Regions from separate parts of the Candidatus Dorea massiliensis AP6 genome, predicted to be linked through region 2. Evidence: riboswitches for the same ligand, from Rfam matches in the RefSeq annotation. Region 2 holds a riboswitch; each other region holds the start of a gene.
The links. A riboswitch is a leader RNA that binds a small molecule or an ion and turns the genes downstream of it on or off. The one in region 2 is predicted to bind cyclic di-GMP.
Positions count from the first base shown of each region.

Region 1: it holds a riboswitch for cyclic di-GMP, as region 2 does, so the genes downstream of both, gatY (tagatose-bisphosphate aldolase subunit GatY) here and ACESZP_RS08570 (hypothetical protein) in region 2, are expected to answer to the same signal.
Region 3: it holds a riboswitch for cyclic di-GMP, as region 2 does, so the genes downstream of both, ACESZP_RS04445 (substrate-binding periplasmic protein) here and ACESZP_RS08570 (hypothetical protein) in region 2, are expected to answer to the same signal.
Region 4: it holds a riboswitch for cyclic di-GMP, as region 2 does, so the genes downstream of both, ACESZP_RS12305 (response regulator) here and ACESZP_RS08570 (hypothetical protein) in region 2, are expected to answer to the same signal.

Region 1 covers NZ_CAXTKW010000007.1:157,474-160,602, reverse strand. Annotated here, with positions in the region: gene ACESZP_RS09210 (L-fucose isomerase) at 1-656, shown strand, start outside; cyclic di-GMP riboswitch class I at 939-1,022, shown strand; gene gatY (tagatose-bisphosphate aldolase subunit GatY) at 1,484-2,335, shown strand; gene ACESZP_RS09200 (hypothetical protein) at 2,417-3,129, shown strand, end outside.
Region 2 covers NZ_CAXTKW010000007.1:33,118-36,246, reverse strand. Annotated here, with positions in the region: gene ACESZP_RS08575 (ATP-binding protein) at 1-929, shown strand, start outside; cyclic di-GMP riboswitch class I at 968-1,043, shown strand; gene ACESZP_RS08570 (hypothetical protein) at 1,132-1,386, shown strand; gene ACESZP_RS08565 (ATP-binding protein) at 1,361-1,612, shown strand; gene ACESZP_RS08560 (C39 family peptidase) at 1,780-2,673, shown strand; gene ACESZP_RS08555 (hypothetical protein) at 2,828-3,129, shown strand, end outside.
Region 3 covers NZ_CAXTKW010000003.1:119,123-122,251, reverse strand. Annotated here, with positions in the region: gene ACESZP_RS04450 (hybrid sensor histidine kinase/response regulator) at 1-835, opposite strand, end outside; gene ACESZP_RS04445 (substrate-binding periplasmic protein) at 819-1,634, opposite strand; cyclic di-GMP riboswitch class I at 1,766-1,841, opposite strand; gene ACESZP_RS04440 (hypothetical protein) at 1,954-2,682, opposite strand; gene ACESZP_RS04435 (MATE family efflux transporter) at 2,719-3,123, opposite strand.
Region 4 covers NZ_CAXTKW010000011.1:89,236-92,364, forward strand. Annotated here, with positions in the region: gene ACESZP_RS12305 (response regulator) at 1-1,718, opposite strand, end outside; cyclic di-GMP riboswitch class I at 1,893-1,968, opposite strand; gene ACESZP_RS12310 (helix-turn-helix domain-containing protein) at 2,029-2,265, opposite strand; partial or broken gene ACESZP_RS12315 (phosphohydrolase) at 2,812-3,048, opposite strand; gene ACESZP_RS12320 (rubredoxin) at 3,086-3,129, opposite strand, start outside.

The sequences.
Region 1 (3,129 bases), 120 kb from region 2:
ATCTGGAAGGCAAGGCAAAAGAGTCTGACGGCTTTATCCATCTGATTAACTCTGGCGCATGCTGTCTGGATGCCTGCGGCGAAGTAAAGGATGAGAATGGCAACGGCACCATGAAGCAGTGGTGGGATGTAACCGAAGAGGATCAGAAGAAGATTATGGAAGCAACCACCTGGAACGCAGCTGACAACGGCTACTTCCGTGGCGGCGGATTCTCCTCCCGTTTCCTGACCAGAGCTGAGATGCCGGCTACCATGATTCGTCTGAACCTGGTAAAGGGACTTGGACCGGTTCTGCAGATTGCAGAGGGCTGGACCATCAACCTGCCGGATGACGTATCCGATACTTTGTGGAAGAGAACAGACTACACATGGCCCTGCACATGGTTCGCACCGCGCTGCACAGGCGAGGGCGCATTCAAGACCGCTTACGATATGATGAACAACTGGGGCGCAAACCATGGCGCTATCAGCTACGGTCACATCGGCGCAGACCTGATTACCCTCTGCTCCATCTTAAGAATCCCGGTATGTATGCACAATGTTCCGGAAGAGGAGATCTTCCGTCCGGCAGCATGGAACGCATTCGGTATGAACAAAGAGGGACAGGACTTCCGTGCATGCAAGGCATACGGCCCGCTGTACAAGACTATCCGTTAATTCGAAAAGAGAAGTTACATACGGGAGCATGGAACTGCGAGGTTCCGTGCTCCTTTTGCTCTACAGGAAACACTGTGTTACGTTAAAGTGCGAAAACTATGATTCCTATAGAGCAAAAAGCCCGGAAAGGAAGCTCTATCGGTGAACGAACCTTGCTTCGAACAATAAAAAACGTATATCTGGGAAGATGACCAATTAACAGATGACGGGGAGAAAAAATTTGACAAAAATCTGACTTGCAATATGGAAGGGACTCTGCTAAAATGAACAATATTGCAAAAAGAGAATACTGGGCAAACCTGCTGAAAAGCAGGGACGCAAAGCCAAAAGGGTCTAAGGGTAAAACTATGACAGCCGGTTGCTATTGGAAGTCCGAAAAGAATTCTGATATTGTTTGGATGCTGTGATTTGTGCGCCTGTTTTGACGCCTGTTGCAGTATTTTTTATGTAATAGGAAATTCCGATGGAATCCCTATTACATAAAAACTATTATATGATAAGAGCTTTTCGAAGCTGTGTGAGCGGCATAGAAGGGTTACTTATATGAGGGGAATGTGAGAGATCACGGAAAATACGCCGGGGGCGAAAGCCTTCGGCGTATTTTCGTGTGAGCAAGGTGATAGGACAATGATTTATTCAAAACAGTCGATGGTATCTTCTGTCGCAATCGTAATCGGAACTTTGATGTAATAGAATGCGGGCTTCTGCTTTTTTTGAGATTTTTTTCCGGACAGGAAAACCCCGTTGGAGGTTGCGCTTTTTCGAGATACGGGGTATGATAGATAAGGTGAGAAAGATAACACTGAATCAGACGAGGAGGAACGATCATGTCATTTGTTACATCAGAAAAGATGCTTTTGGACGCACAGAAGGGCGGCTACGCCGTAGGCGCTTTCAATGTGGAGAATATGGAAATGGTAATGGCCGTTATCGCGGCGGCAGAGGAGCTTCGGGCGCCGCTGATGCTGCAGACTACACCGTCCACCATTAAGTACGCGGGACTGGATATGTATCTGGCAAATGTAAAGGCGGCTGCTGAGCGCGCCAGCGTTCCGGTGTGTCTGCACCTGGATCACGGCGATAGCTTTGACCTGGCTATGCGGGCGCTGCGGACCGGCTACACTTCCATCATGATTGACGGCTCCCACAATGTGTTTGAGGAAAATATAGCGGTAACCAAGGCCGTAGCAGACGCCTGCAGACCTTCCGGAATCCCGGTAGAGGCGGAGCTTGGCAAGGTCGGCGGCAAAGAGGACGATCTGGACGGCGGCGAGGGCAATGGTTATACAGATCCGCTGGAGGCAAAAGAATTCGTGGAGCGCACCGGCGTAACATCCCTGGCCGTAGCCATCGGAACCGCTCACGGTGTATACAAGGGAGTACCGAAGCTGGATTTGGACCGCCTGGCTGAGATCCGGAAAGTCGTAGATATCCCGCTGGTACTGCACGGAGCAAGCGGCCTGTCCGAGGAAGCAGTGGTAGAGAGCATCAAGCGCGGTATCTGCAAGGTCAACTTCGCCACAGAGCTTCGTATCGCCTATACCGACGGCGTGAAGGAATTCCTGGCGGCAAACCCGGACGCCTTCGATCCGAAGAAGTATGGCAAGGTAGCCATGGAGCACGTGAAAGCCATCGTGGAGACGCGTATGAAGATGTGCGGCTGCACGGACAGAGTTTAAGAGGCTGAAAAAAACGCAGGGGCTGTGTAACAGCAGCCTCTGCGTTGCGAGCATAATTGGAAATAAATGGGAGAATAGAAAGTGAACGTAGAGACCATGCAGACAGACCGCAGGCGGCAGCACCTGATTTTTATCGGCCTGTTTCTTTTATTACAGGTGATTTTCATATGGAGGAGCTTCTACGGCTTCAATACGGCGGATGAGATGTATTTTATCGGCTGTTCGGAGCGTATTTTCCGGGGAGAGAAAATTCTGATCGATGAGTGGAATCCGACCCAGCAGCTCTGTTCCTTTCTGTTACATCCCATTTACAGCCTGATCCGGACGGTCATGGGGTCTACGGAAGGAATTGTGATGGCGAGCCGGTTTGTCTATCTGGTGTACTCCGGCGTGCTGACGCTGTTCTTCTATCTGCGGTTTCAGCGGCGTGGATATGCTTCCTTCGGACCAACGTTTTTGTTCGCGATTTTCGCGCCCTTCAGCATCTGCGCCATGTCCTATAATTCCATCGAATTCGGCATCCTGCCGGTACTGCTGGCGGTGCTCTCGGCGGATATGGAGCATTCGGTGCCGGAATATATCCTGTGCGGCATTCTGATGGCGGTGATCGTGCTGGCGAATCCCTTCGCGGTGCTGATGTACGCCGGATACGGACTGATTTGCCTGATTGCCACGGTGCGCGGGCGTCGGAGAGGGACGAAGCCGGAGGGCGTGCTGCAGTTTCGGAATTTCCTGTGGATGACCCTGGGCGCAGGTATTATCCTGCTACTGTTCCTAGCCTTTATCTTCCAGCG
Region 2 (3,129 bases):
AGGTCGAAATGGAATACACTGTTTCGAATGTTCATGAGTGCTTTGAAAATTGTATCATTATGTTCCAACAACAGGCAGAAAGAAAAAATCAAACGCTCTCCCTGACAGAACAAATCATGTATCCGTATGTATATATGGATGCACCGCACCTGTCAGAAGTCTGTCTTAATATTATAAGCAATGCAATAAAGTATACACATACAGGAGGTAGGATATCCTGTAATGTTGTACAGAAATCCTGTGAAAAAGAAGACTGGTGCAATCTGATCATTACCATTACCGATAATGGAATTGGTATGTCTGAAGAATTCCAAAAGCGTATTTTTGAAACTTTTGAAAGAGAACGTAACACTACGTTAAGTCATATTGATGGCAGTGGCATCGGAATGGGCATTACAAAAAAGCTTGTAGATCTCATGGATGGCACAATAGAAGTGAAAAGTAAGCAGGGTGAGGGTTCCCAATTTACAGTAACGATTCCTTGCAGGAAAGCGTCAAAAGAAGATTCTCTGGTGAAAAAAAATAGTAATCTGAGTAATAAGAATTGCTTGAACGGTGTTCGAATCTTATTAGTCGAAGATAATGAGATCAACACTGAAATCGCAAAGGAACTATTGACGGAAGAAGGCTGTATTGTTGAGACTGCAAATGATGGTGTTGCATGCATTGATATGATTGAAAAAGCGGATGCTGGTTATTACAAGATGATCCTTATGGATATTCAGATGCCTGTTATGAATGGATATGACGCTGCATTAACTATCCGAAAGATGAAGGATACGAAAAAAGCCAGAATCCCAATTATTGCGATGACTGCCAATGCTTTCGCAGAAGATACACAAAAGGTTCTATCTGTTGGAATGAATGCTCATGTTGCAAAGCCTGTTGATATGAACATTCTTGTGCCAACAATGATGAAATATTTATAAAAGACAGTTTCAAAAAAATGTACAATATAATACCAATAAAGATTCATCGGCAAATCAGTCGAAAGACTGAGACGCAAAGCTATAGGGTCTGTAAAATGACAGCCAGCTGCAACCTTTAAGATGCATTGTCTGGAAAGGCAGTGCATTTTTCCCTTTAGATTTGTGGTGTGTAATAACCTGGTGATTTGGGGAGAAAAGAATAATGGATAAAAGTCGAAAAAAATCAGCCGTACTATTTGCAGGTATATTTGTAGTTTTAGGAATGTGGATGATGTTATCAGTACATTGCCGGGCTGCAGAAAAAAATAATGATGGAAAACAGCCACAGATCATCCGTATCGGATCCTTTGAGGATACCTTTAATTATGTCGATAAAAACGGTGTAAGACGAGGATATGGCTACGAACTCATTCGCAGGAACCGGACTGGGCATGTCAATCGTCAGGAAATATGTTGATCTGCTTGGCGGAACCATAGATGTAGAGAGTGAACCGGGAAAGGGCAGCACCTTTACAGTTATACTTAAACACAGGATAGCGGATGAAAGCTATTATGTAAAAAAACGTGCTGAAAGCTCTGAATCAAGCAGTGAAATCCTTGAAGGCAGGAATATTCTTCTGGCAGAGGATAATGATCTGAATGCAGAGATTGCAGAAGTAATAAGGCAACAAGAAAATTGCTAATTTCATGGTTCAGAAATGCCGTTCTGGCGGGCAGAATGATCCATTGACCACAAAACAGAAGAAAGAAAAAATAAGAGAAATATAAGAAATTCGAAAGAGAATGTACAAGAAGAATGGAAATCCCTTTGTTATACTGAACCTATACAACGAAAGAAGAGGGGACTACCATGACCAGACAGAAGAATAAAGCAGAGTACAGGGATGAGCGCGCAGCAGATCCGGAAGATGAATGGGATGTACGGAGAAGCAGAACGGATGTCCGCCGCCGGAGTGGAAATACAGGAAACCACCGCCGCGGACGCCGCCGGAATCGGCAGAAGGCCCGCATCCGCTTTCTGGCGTCCATGCTCGGGACGCTTCTGGGGGCGATCCTGCTGGTGCTGGTGGCCTATACAGCGTTAAATCTTTTTTGCGGGTTTGGAAAAGTGAATACGCAGAAATTGCGGGAGCAGGGTTACCCGGAAAGCCTGATTGCGCTGGTGGAGCGCAACCCAGAGACGAAGGATTTCGTGCTGGATTATCCGAAATACAAGGGGCTGGAAGAAATTAACATTTCGAAAGACGTGATGAAGGGAGAGATTCCCCATTTTCTGCAGTGGGATGAGCGCTGGGGATACGAAACCTATGGCAGCGATTTTCTGGCAGTGACAGGCTGCGGACCCACCTGTCTGTCTATGGTGACCTGCGGTCTGACTGGCGATACGCAGTGGAATCCATATGAGGTGGCAAAAATGGCCGAGGATAACGGTTATTATGTGGATGGGTCCGGTTCTTCCTGGGATCTGATGAGCAGCGGTGCGGAAAAGCTGGGGCTTACCGTCTCCAGCGTGATTTTTGATGCGGAGCATATCCGTGCCACCTTGGAGGCGGGTCAGCCGATTATCTGCGTGATGGGCCCGGGCGACTTCACGGATGCGGGACATTTTCTGGTGCTGACAGGCGTGGATAAGAACGGCGACATCATTTTGCAGGATCCGAACAGCGTGGAACGGACAAAACAACACTGGGATGTGCAGAAGCTGATGAATCAGATGAAAAATCTGTGGGCTTACAGTTGCTGAAAAATTGTTAAAAAATACAAAAAACGGAAAGAAAAGATAGCCAGAAGATAGGAAATACGTTACAATAAGAAAAATAGGAAAATTTCACAGCAATCCATAATGAAAATGAAGAAAATCTGAAAAGCTCGGGTGCATGGATAAAAGGAGGGGCTGCATGAAAAGAAAAATGAATACTCTGATATGGAGCCTGTGCGCAGTGGTAGCCCTTGGCGGCTGCGCAGTTTCAAAAAAGTCGGATACAGGCAATGCAGACATGGTTATGAAGGACGATGCAGGAGAGACAGTAGATCCGGCGGATACAGCGGAGACATTTTCAGAGGCGGCAGGTTCAACCAACACAGCAGATACCTCAGACGCCCGCGATTTGACCACTGCCGAGCTGCAGAAATTCACCGACTGGATCAACGAGGGCGATAACGGTGGCAACTATGGATTTCTGCTGTCGGATTACGGGGA
Region 3 (3,129 bases), on a different contig from region 2:
GATACGCATAGATATAATAATCACGCTGCTTCAGCATAATTCCGTAGCATCCGGCTCCTTCATTCTTCAAATGATAAATGTGCTGACTGTCTGTATGCTTTTTCATTGCCTGAACAACTTCGTTGTCGGCTGTATTCTGCCCTAACAGGCTCTCATCATTGCTGGCAACAACGATTCCCTCGTCTGCAACAATAATCGTTCCATCTTTCTGGACACTATAACCATTTAAAAGCCCCTGTATCGTCAGTGTGTAATTTCTGGTAAATTCAGGAGATGTGTAATAATAGATTGCAACGATACCCGGCGCATCTTTTCTGGCACAGGCTGCAATGTCGATAAGTGCCCCGTCTGCTCTGCTAAATCGTTCCGAATAAGATCTTTCTTCATATCCGCTGAAATCCATGATAATATCTTTTTGCAGATACTCCGTAATCTCATCAGCCAGAGACTCATCCGTGCTGTATTCACAGTCCTTCTTTCCTTCTGCATCCAGTACAATGATACCATCCACCCAGAGAGTCTGCAGATTTTCCTTCAGAAACTCCCTGCTTAGCTGCCCGCCGTTTTCTGTTTCCATTTTAATATTTGTACTCATTTGTCTGGCACTTTCAATGGCACGGAGGAGACTTTTAGATTCCGAAGATTCATTATAATGGGTATAGGTGGAGCACTGCACTTTCACATAGTTTACAATCTCCACCATTCTTTTCTCTGCTTCCTCTTTTTCCGCGTGGAAGAAATAAAACAGAGAGACTACAGCCACACAGATTCCAATCAGACCACCGAGCAGCTGGATTCGTTTTTCCTTTTTCTTTCTCTTAATACCCAAGATCATCCACCTCCAGGTACTTCTGGGGATCATCCAGATATTTTTCAATGATTTTCAGGGACGTGCCATCCTGACGCATTTCTTCCAGCGTCTGGCTCATCTGCTCACAAATTCCTCTGTCATCATTTTTTGCGAAAGCGACACCTATTCCTGTGATCATCAGAGGCTCTTCCAGAATACGAAAACTTGCGTCATAATCCTTCATATATTGGACAATCGATTCCTCATGTGCGGCAGCTGCATCTACATATCCTTTCCCAAGAAAGGTATAGATCAGTTCTCGGTGTCCAAGACTGATCAGATTTCCCAGTTTGGGAATTCTCTCATCCGTCCGATTCAGGAAGATGCCTTCCGGTTTGGTTGTGGACTGGACAGCCAGGTTCTTTCCCTCCAGATCACTCAGTTTATAGATATCACTGTTCTCATTTACCGCAACCACCTGACGGCTTGCTATGTACGGTCCCGCCCAGCGATAATCGTCAAGGCGTCCTTCCATGGAAAAACAACCCATGATACAGTCAATCTCTCCGCTCTCCACCAGTTCCTTTTTCTTCTCCCAGTTAATCTGGACAACCTCCACCTGATAGCCCATTCTTTTGAATGCTTCCGTAGCCAGTTCTACATCTATGCCCGTCGGCACACCATCCTCATTCAGATAATTATAGGGTGGATAACTGTCGCTGCCGAGCGTAATGACCGGCTTTTCGGTTTCTTTTTTACTGCTGTCTGTATTTTTACACCCTGTCAGGGTGACTGCTAAAATTCCCGCAAGCAAAATGCCTGCAATTATTCTTTTTCCTTTCATTTTTCTTCTATTCCTGCTATTCTGCTATTTTCCTTTTTTACAATATCAAAATATCCAACAATTCCTATGTATCTGATGAAGCTTTATTTTACCATAAAAAAAGCACTGCCAAACAGACAGTGCACCTCATTTCATGCAACTGGCTGCCATTTTACAGGCCCTGTAGCTTTGCGTCCCAGACTTTCATCTGGTTTGCCGAATATCCTATTAAAGCTTTTAAACTCAAGCGAAAATATTGATATCATTATACTCCCATATTCCACTGTACGCAAGCAAAACCACGCCGTTTTAATGCTTTTAATGCTTTTGAAACGGCGAATCATTGAGATTGATCAAGATTCAATCCTTTTTTCTGATACTTCGACCGAATCAGCCACTTCTGATCAATCTTCCGCACCCCATCTTCAAACCGGATATGCAGATTCACCGAGCCCGTTTTCTGCTCTACTTTTTCCACCCTGCCATGCCCGAATTTGGGATGAGACACCTGCTCACCGATTTGATACTGAATTACGCTGTCTTTCGCTTTCTTATGCTCCTGCTCCCGCCGATACCGATCCCGCAGAGGGACCGTCTTATCGTGAATCGGATTTTTCAGGACCTTGTCGTAATTATGCTTCATCAATGCCTCGCCTGCCTTGTAATAGGGCGTCGGTGCTGCGCCCACCAGGGAACAACAGTATTTCCAGGCGCTGCCGTGGGTGCCTGACTGCCACTGATACTGCTTCGGAATCGGCATATTGTACTGCATGTAATGGGCGTATTCATGGCGGTAGAGATCTGTCCGCTCCTCTTTGCTCAGCGGATGCTTCACCGCATAGCCGATAAAAAGCAGAGAAAAATGAAAATGCTCCTTCTCATTGTGACTGCCCCGGGTGTAGGAGCCCAGACAGTCCGTGTCCATGCCGAAGGTAATCGGCACCATAGCCCCCTGTAGGTGAAATTTCCGGTCAAGCTGCTCGTAGAGATTCTGGATCTGCGTCCGCAGAATCGGAATTTCTTTCTCCAGATTGGCCTTTAAAAACAAATTATCTTCAAAATTTTCCATACCTGTTCCTCAAATACTCATTTTCTGTGGTTCCATTCACGCGACTCGCGAAATCATTTCCCTTAGGCTGTCCTTATAACTGCCCCTCACGCAGGATCCCAAAATCACGATGACCGTCGGCGCCACGCCTTCCGCCGCCATGTGACACTGAATAACGAAAAACAGGTTCAGAATCACATTGATTACACCCGCAAAAGCAAGATACATCAGCGGATGCTTTGTATCGCCCGAAGCGCTCATGACGCCGTTGCCAAAATTGTAGATACCCATGGCCGGCATGCCGACGGCATAGATTTTCAGATATAAAACCGCACCATCGATAAGCTCCGGCTTGGTGTTCATCAGCGACAGCATCCCCTTCGCAAAGAAAAAACAGATTCCGCCTGTCAGAAGTCCTATAAGGCCGCAGAGCAAAAAAGCCGTATGAATGGTCTTTTCCACAGCGAA
Region 4 (3,129 bases), on a different contig from region 2:
CTCTGTGCTTCTACAAGTGCATTTTGTAATTCCTGCTGTTTTTCTTCAAGCTCCTGATTCAGCTTCAATGCCTGCTCAGCAGACTTCTTGAATTTTTCTTCCGCACGTTTTGATTTTTTCAAAGAATCAAGAATTATACACAGAACAACGAAAAAAGAAATTCCAGCGACAAGTGAAACTGTCAGTAAATTGTCCTGAATAAAATCCTTCAATGTAACTTTTCGTGAAGAAGCATTATACGAAACTACTGCACCTGAAAATTGAGTTGTAGGCATAGATGTCAGTGTTTTATTCAGAATGGACAAAAGAACCGGTTCTCCCTGCTGAATAGCAAATGGAACATCAGCTTCTTTTGTCAGGAAAACACTATGAAGCTTATTATTTTTCAAATAGTCTGAAACAGTACCTGAATTGCTTACAATACAATCCGTCTCCCCTTTCTGCATTGCTTTTACTGCTGCATCTGATGTCTCATATTCCACAACCTCCCATTGCGGATAATTGTATGAAAGATATGCTTTCAATGTAAAATTATCTTTTTCAACGGCAACTGTATTCTCTTTATTTTCATCAAAAGAATCCTTTGCCGTAATTGCTGCCATATTGAGAGTCAATAGCGTGTCCGACAAAGCAAATCCATTTGTTTCTGCAAAGTATGGATTCTGGTTTGCATGAAAAATCAGGTCTATTTTTCCATCCTGCAATGCCTGAAGCAGTTCACTTCTTGTCTCATATCCATTTAATTCAAATTCCAGAGTCTGACCTTGCAGACAATTTTCTGCAAGATCCACATAATCTGTAATAACACCTGTCAGTTTACCTGTTGATGGATCTACACTGCTGATACCTCCATCCTGATTCAGATACCCTATCCGGATTGCACCATGCTGCCCGATCCACTCACTTTCTTCTTTTGAAAGAAACGAGCTGCTCTGTGCAGAAAGATAACGCCTGTAGAGATCATCTGTGTAAAATGGGTTGTCATCCTTGATTCTGCGCATAGCACTATCCAGTGCTTCTTTGATATCCGGACGTTTGGGATTTATGGCAAAATAGATTTCTGTCTCTCCAATACTTGCAACAGGCGAAATATCAGATTCTTCCCAACGGGATTCTTCTACCGAAACGAAGCAGTCAATTTCATGTTTCGACAGTTTGTCCATAATTTCTGTGGTTGTAGAAACATTGATATGCTTCGTATGCAGACCATATTTTGATTCCCATTCATTAAGCACGTCCTCCACTATATTATCTTTAGACACACCAATATTTTTTCCCTCAAAAGAATCCAAATTTCCTGCTGTAAGATCCATATTGGATGCATCCGTATAGATGTAGTATTTCTCTTCCCCCATAGGCATATCGGAAAAAAGCATATTTTCAGCACGTTCGTCTGTATAGGAAATGTCACCAAGAATATCAATCTCTCCATTTTCCAACTGTGTAAAGCAGTTTTTCCAATCACTTGTTATGTATTTATATGTCCATCCTGCATAACCTGCAATATCTTGAAGATACTCATAACCATAGCCGCTTCTTTCCCCCTTTTCATTGACGGTATTATAAGTTTCTTCAAAAGATCCTACCCGGATAACATTGTCAGAGTTTTCTTTGGCAAATGTAGGAACGGATAAAACAATAAAACATATCATTGTGCAAAATATAATGTAACAAAATTTGAAATTCATTATATTCTGTACTAATTTGCACTTCTTCATCTTTCTCCCCTCCTCTAGGCTACAGTTGCTTGCTTCCCGATTTTAATTTTACATTCATTAATTGTCAATAACCTCCCCGCTATTTTTCACAATATTTTTCCAAACAGCTTCTGTATTACTTATTCAAGTGCTCTACCATAAAAAAGCACTGCCAAACAGACAGTGCACCTCATTTCATGCAACTGGCTGCCATTTTACAGGCCCTGTAGCTTTGCGTCCCAGACTTTCATCTGGTTTGCCGATTTCCTTATTATAGCTTTAATACTTATGCAAAAAAAGAACAGCCGCTACATATACTCGAACTGTTCTTCTACTTCTGAAGTCCACGCAGCATTGACATCACTGTTTCCTGCTCATTTGTACTCAGATCGTTCCATATCCTTAAAACTTCTTTCTGCTCTTCTGTCAGATTCTCTGAATTACCTTCTTGAAAAAACTGTGATAATGTCACGCCTAATGCTGTACATATTTTTTCAAGTGTGATCAGCGACGGCAGGTTTTCCTGCGCCATGATTCTTCCCAGTGACGACTGGGAAATTCCCGACAGCTACGATAATCTATATTTACTGATATCACGCTTTTCACACAAAGATGTTATTTTATCCGCAATATACTTCTCTATCTGCAAGTAACTATACCTCATTTTCGCTTATATCGTTTTTATAATATCACAGACAGTTACGTTTGTCACATAAAAGTTTGAAACCTCAAACAAAAATAAGCCTGCCATCATCCGCAGATTTCTCCACTTCTTTTTCCTTCAAGGTAACCCGCTTGGCTGTTTTTGCCATTTCTCCCAAGGCAGCGATCAGTTGCGTATAAGCAGTGACCTCTTCTGCTGTTAATGGGGAAGAAAACCATGGAAAGATAATCTTCTCATCGGTGATTTGAACTGGAAGCTCCTCAATGGTAAGGGCCTGCTTAAAAAGATTTTCCGAGCTGTATCACTTGGAAATACGCTTCTCTGACGGTTGAGCTTACGGTAAGCAGTTGGTTTATCACTAAAGATACCTCCTCTTACTGCCAGCACAAAGTTTCGCTTAGCAAGCACTTGATGCGTTTCCTCTACGTATGCATATTGTCAAGTGTTACAATTAATGACGAAATCCTTTTTCAGTTCTTCCGAAATATATTGTGTCAAAGCATTATCATGCAGTAAAGCACACATGGCTAGATCTTGTAATTCATCACCTTGAATTTTCCAATATTCAGCCATGCGTATACTTATATAAGCCACTCTTTTTCCATGTTTGTTTTTGATATTTACCAACTCTGCTTCTATACAGTCCAAAGCATAAGAACAGGCTCCTGCAAGTCCGATAATATCTATGTTCTTCTTTCATTGGTATAATCCTATCATAATACATTTATGCTTCTGAGAACTGGTCTTTTCCTACAAAGCATAACGGAC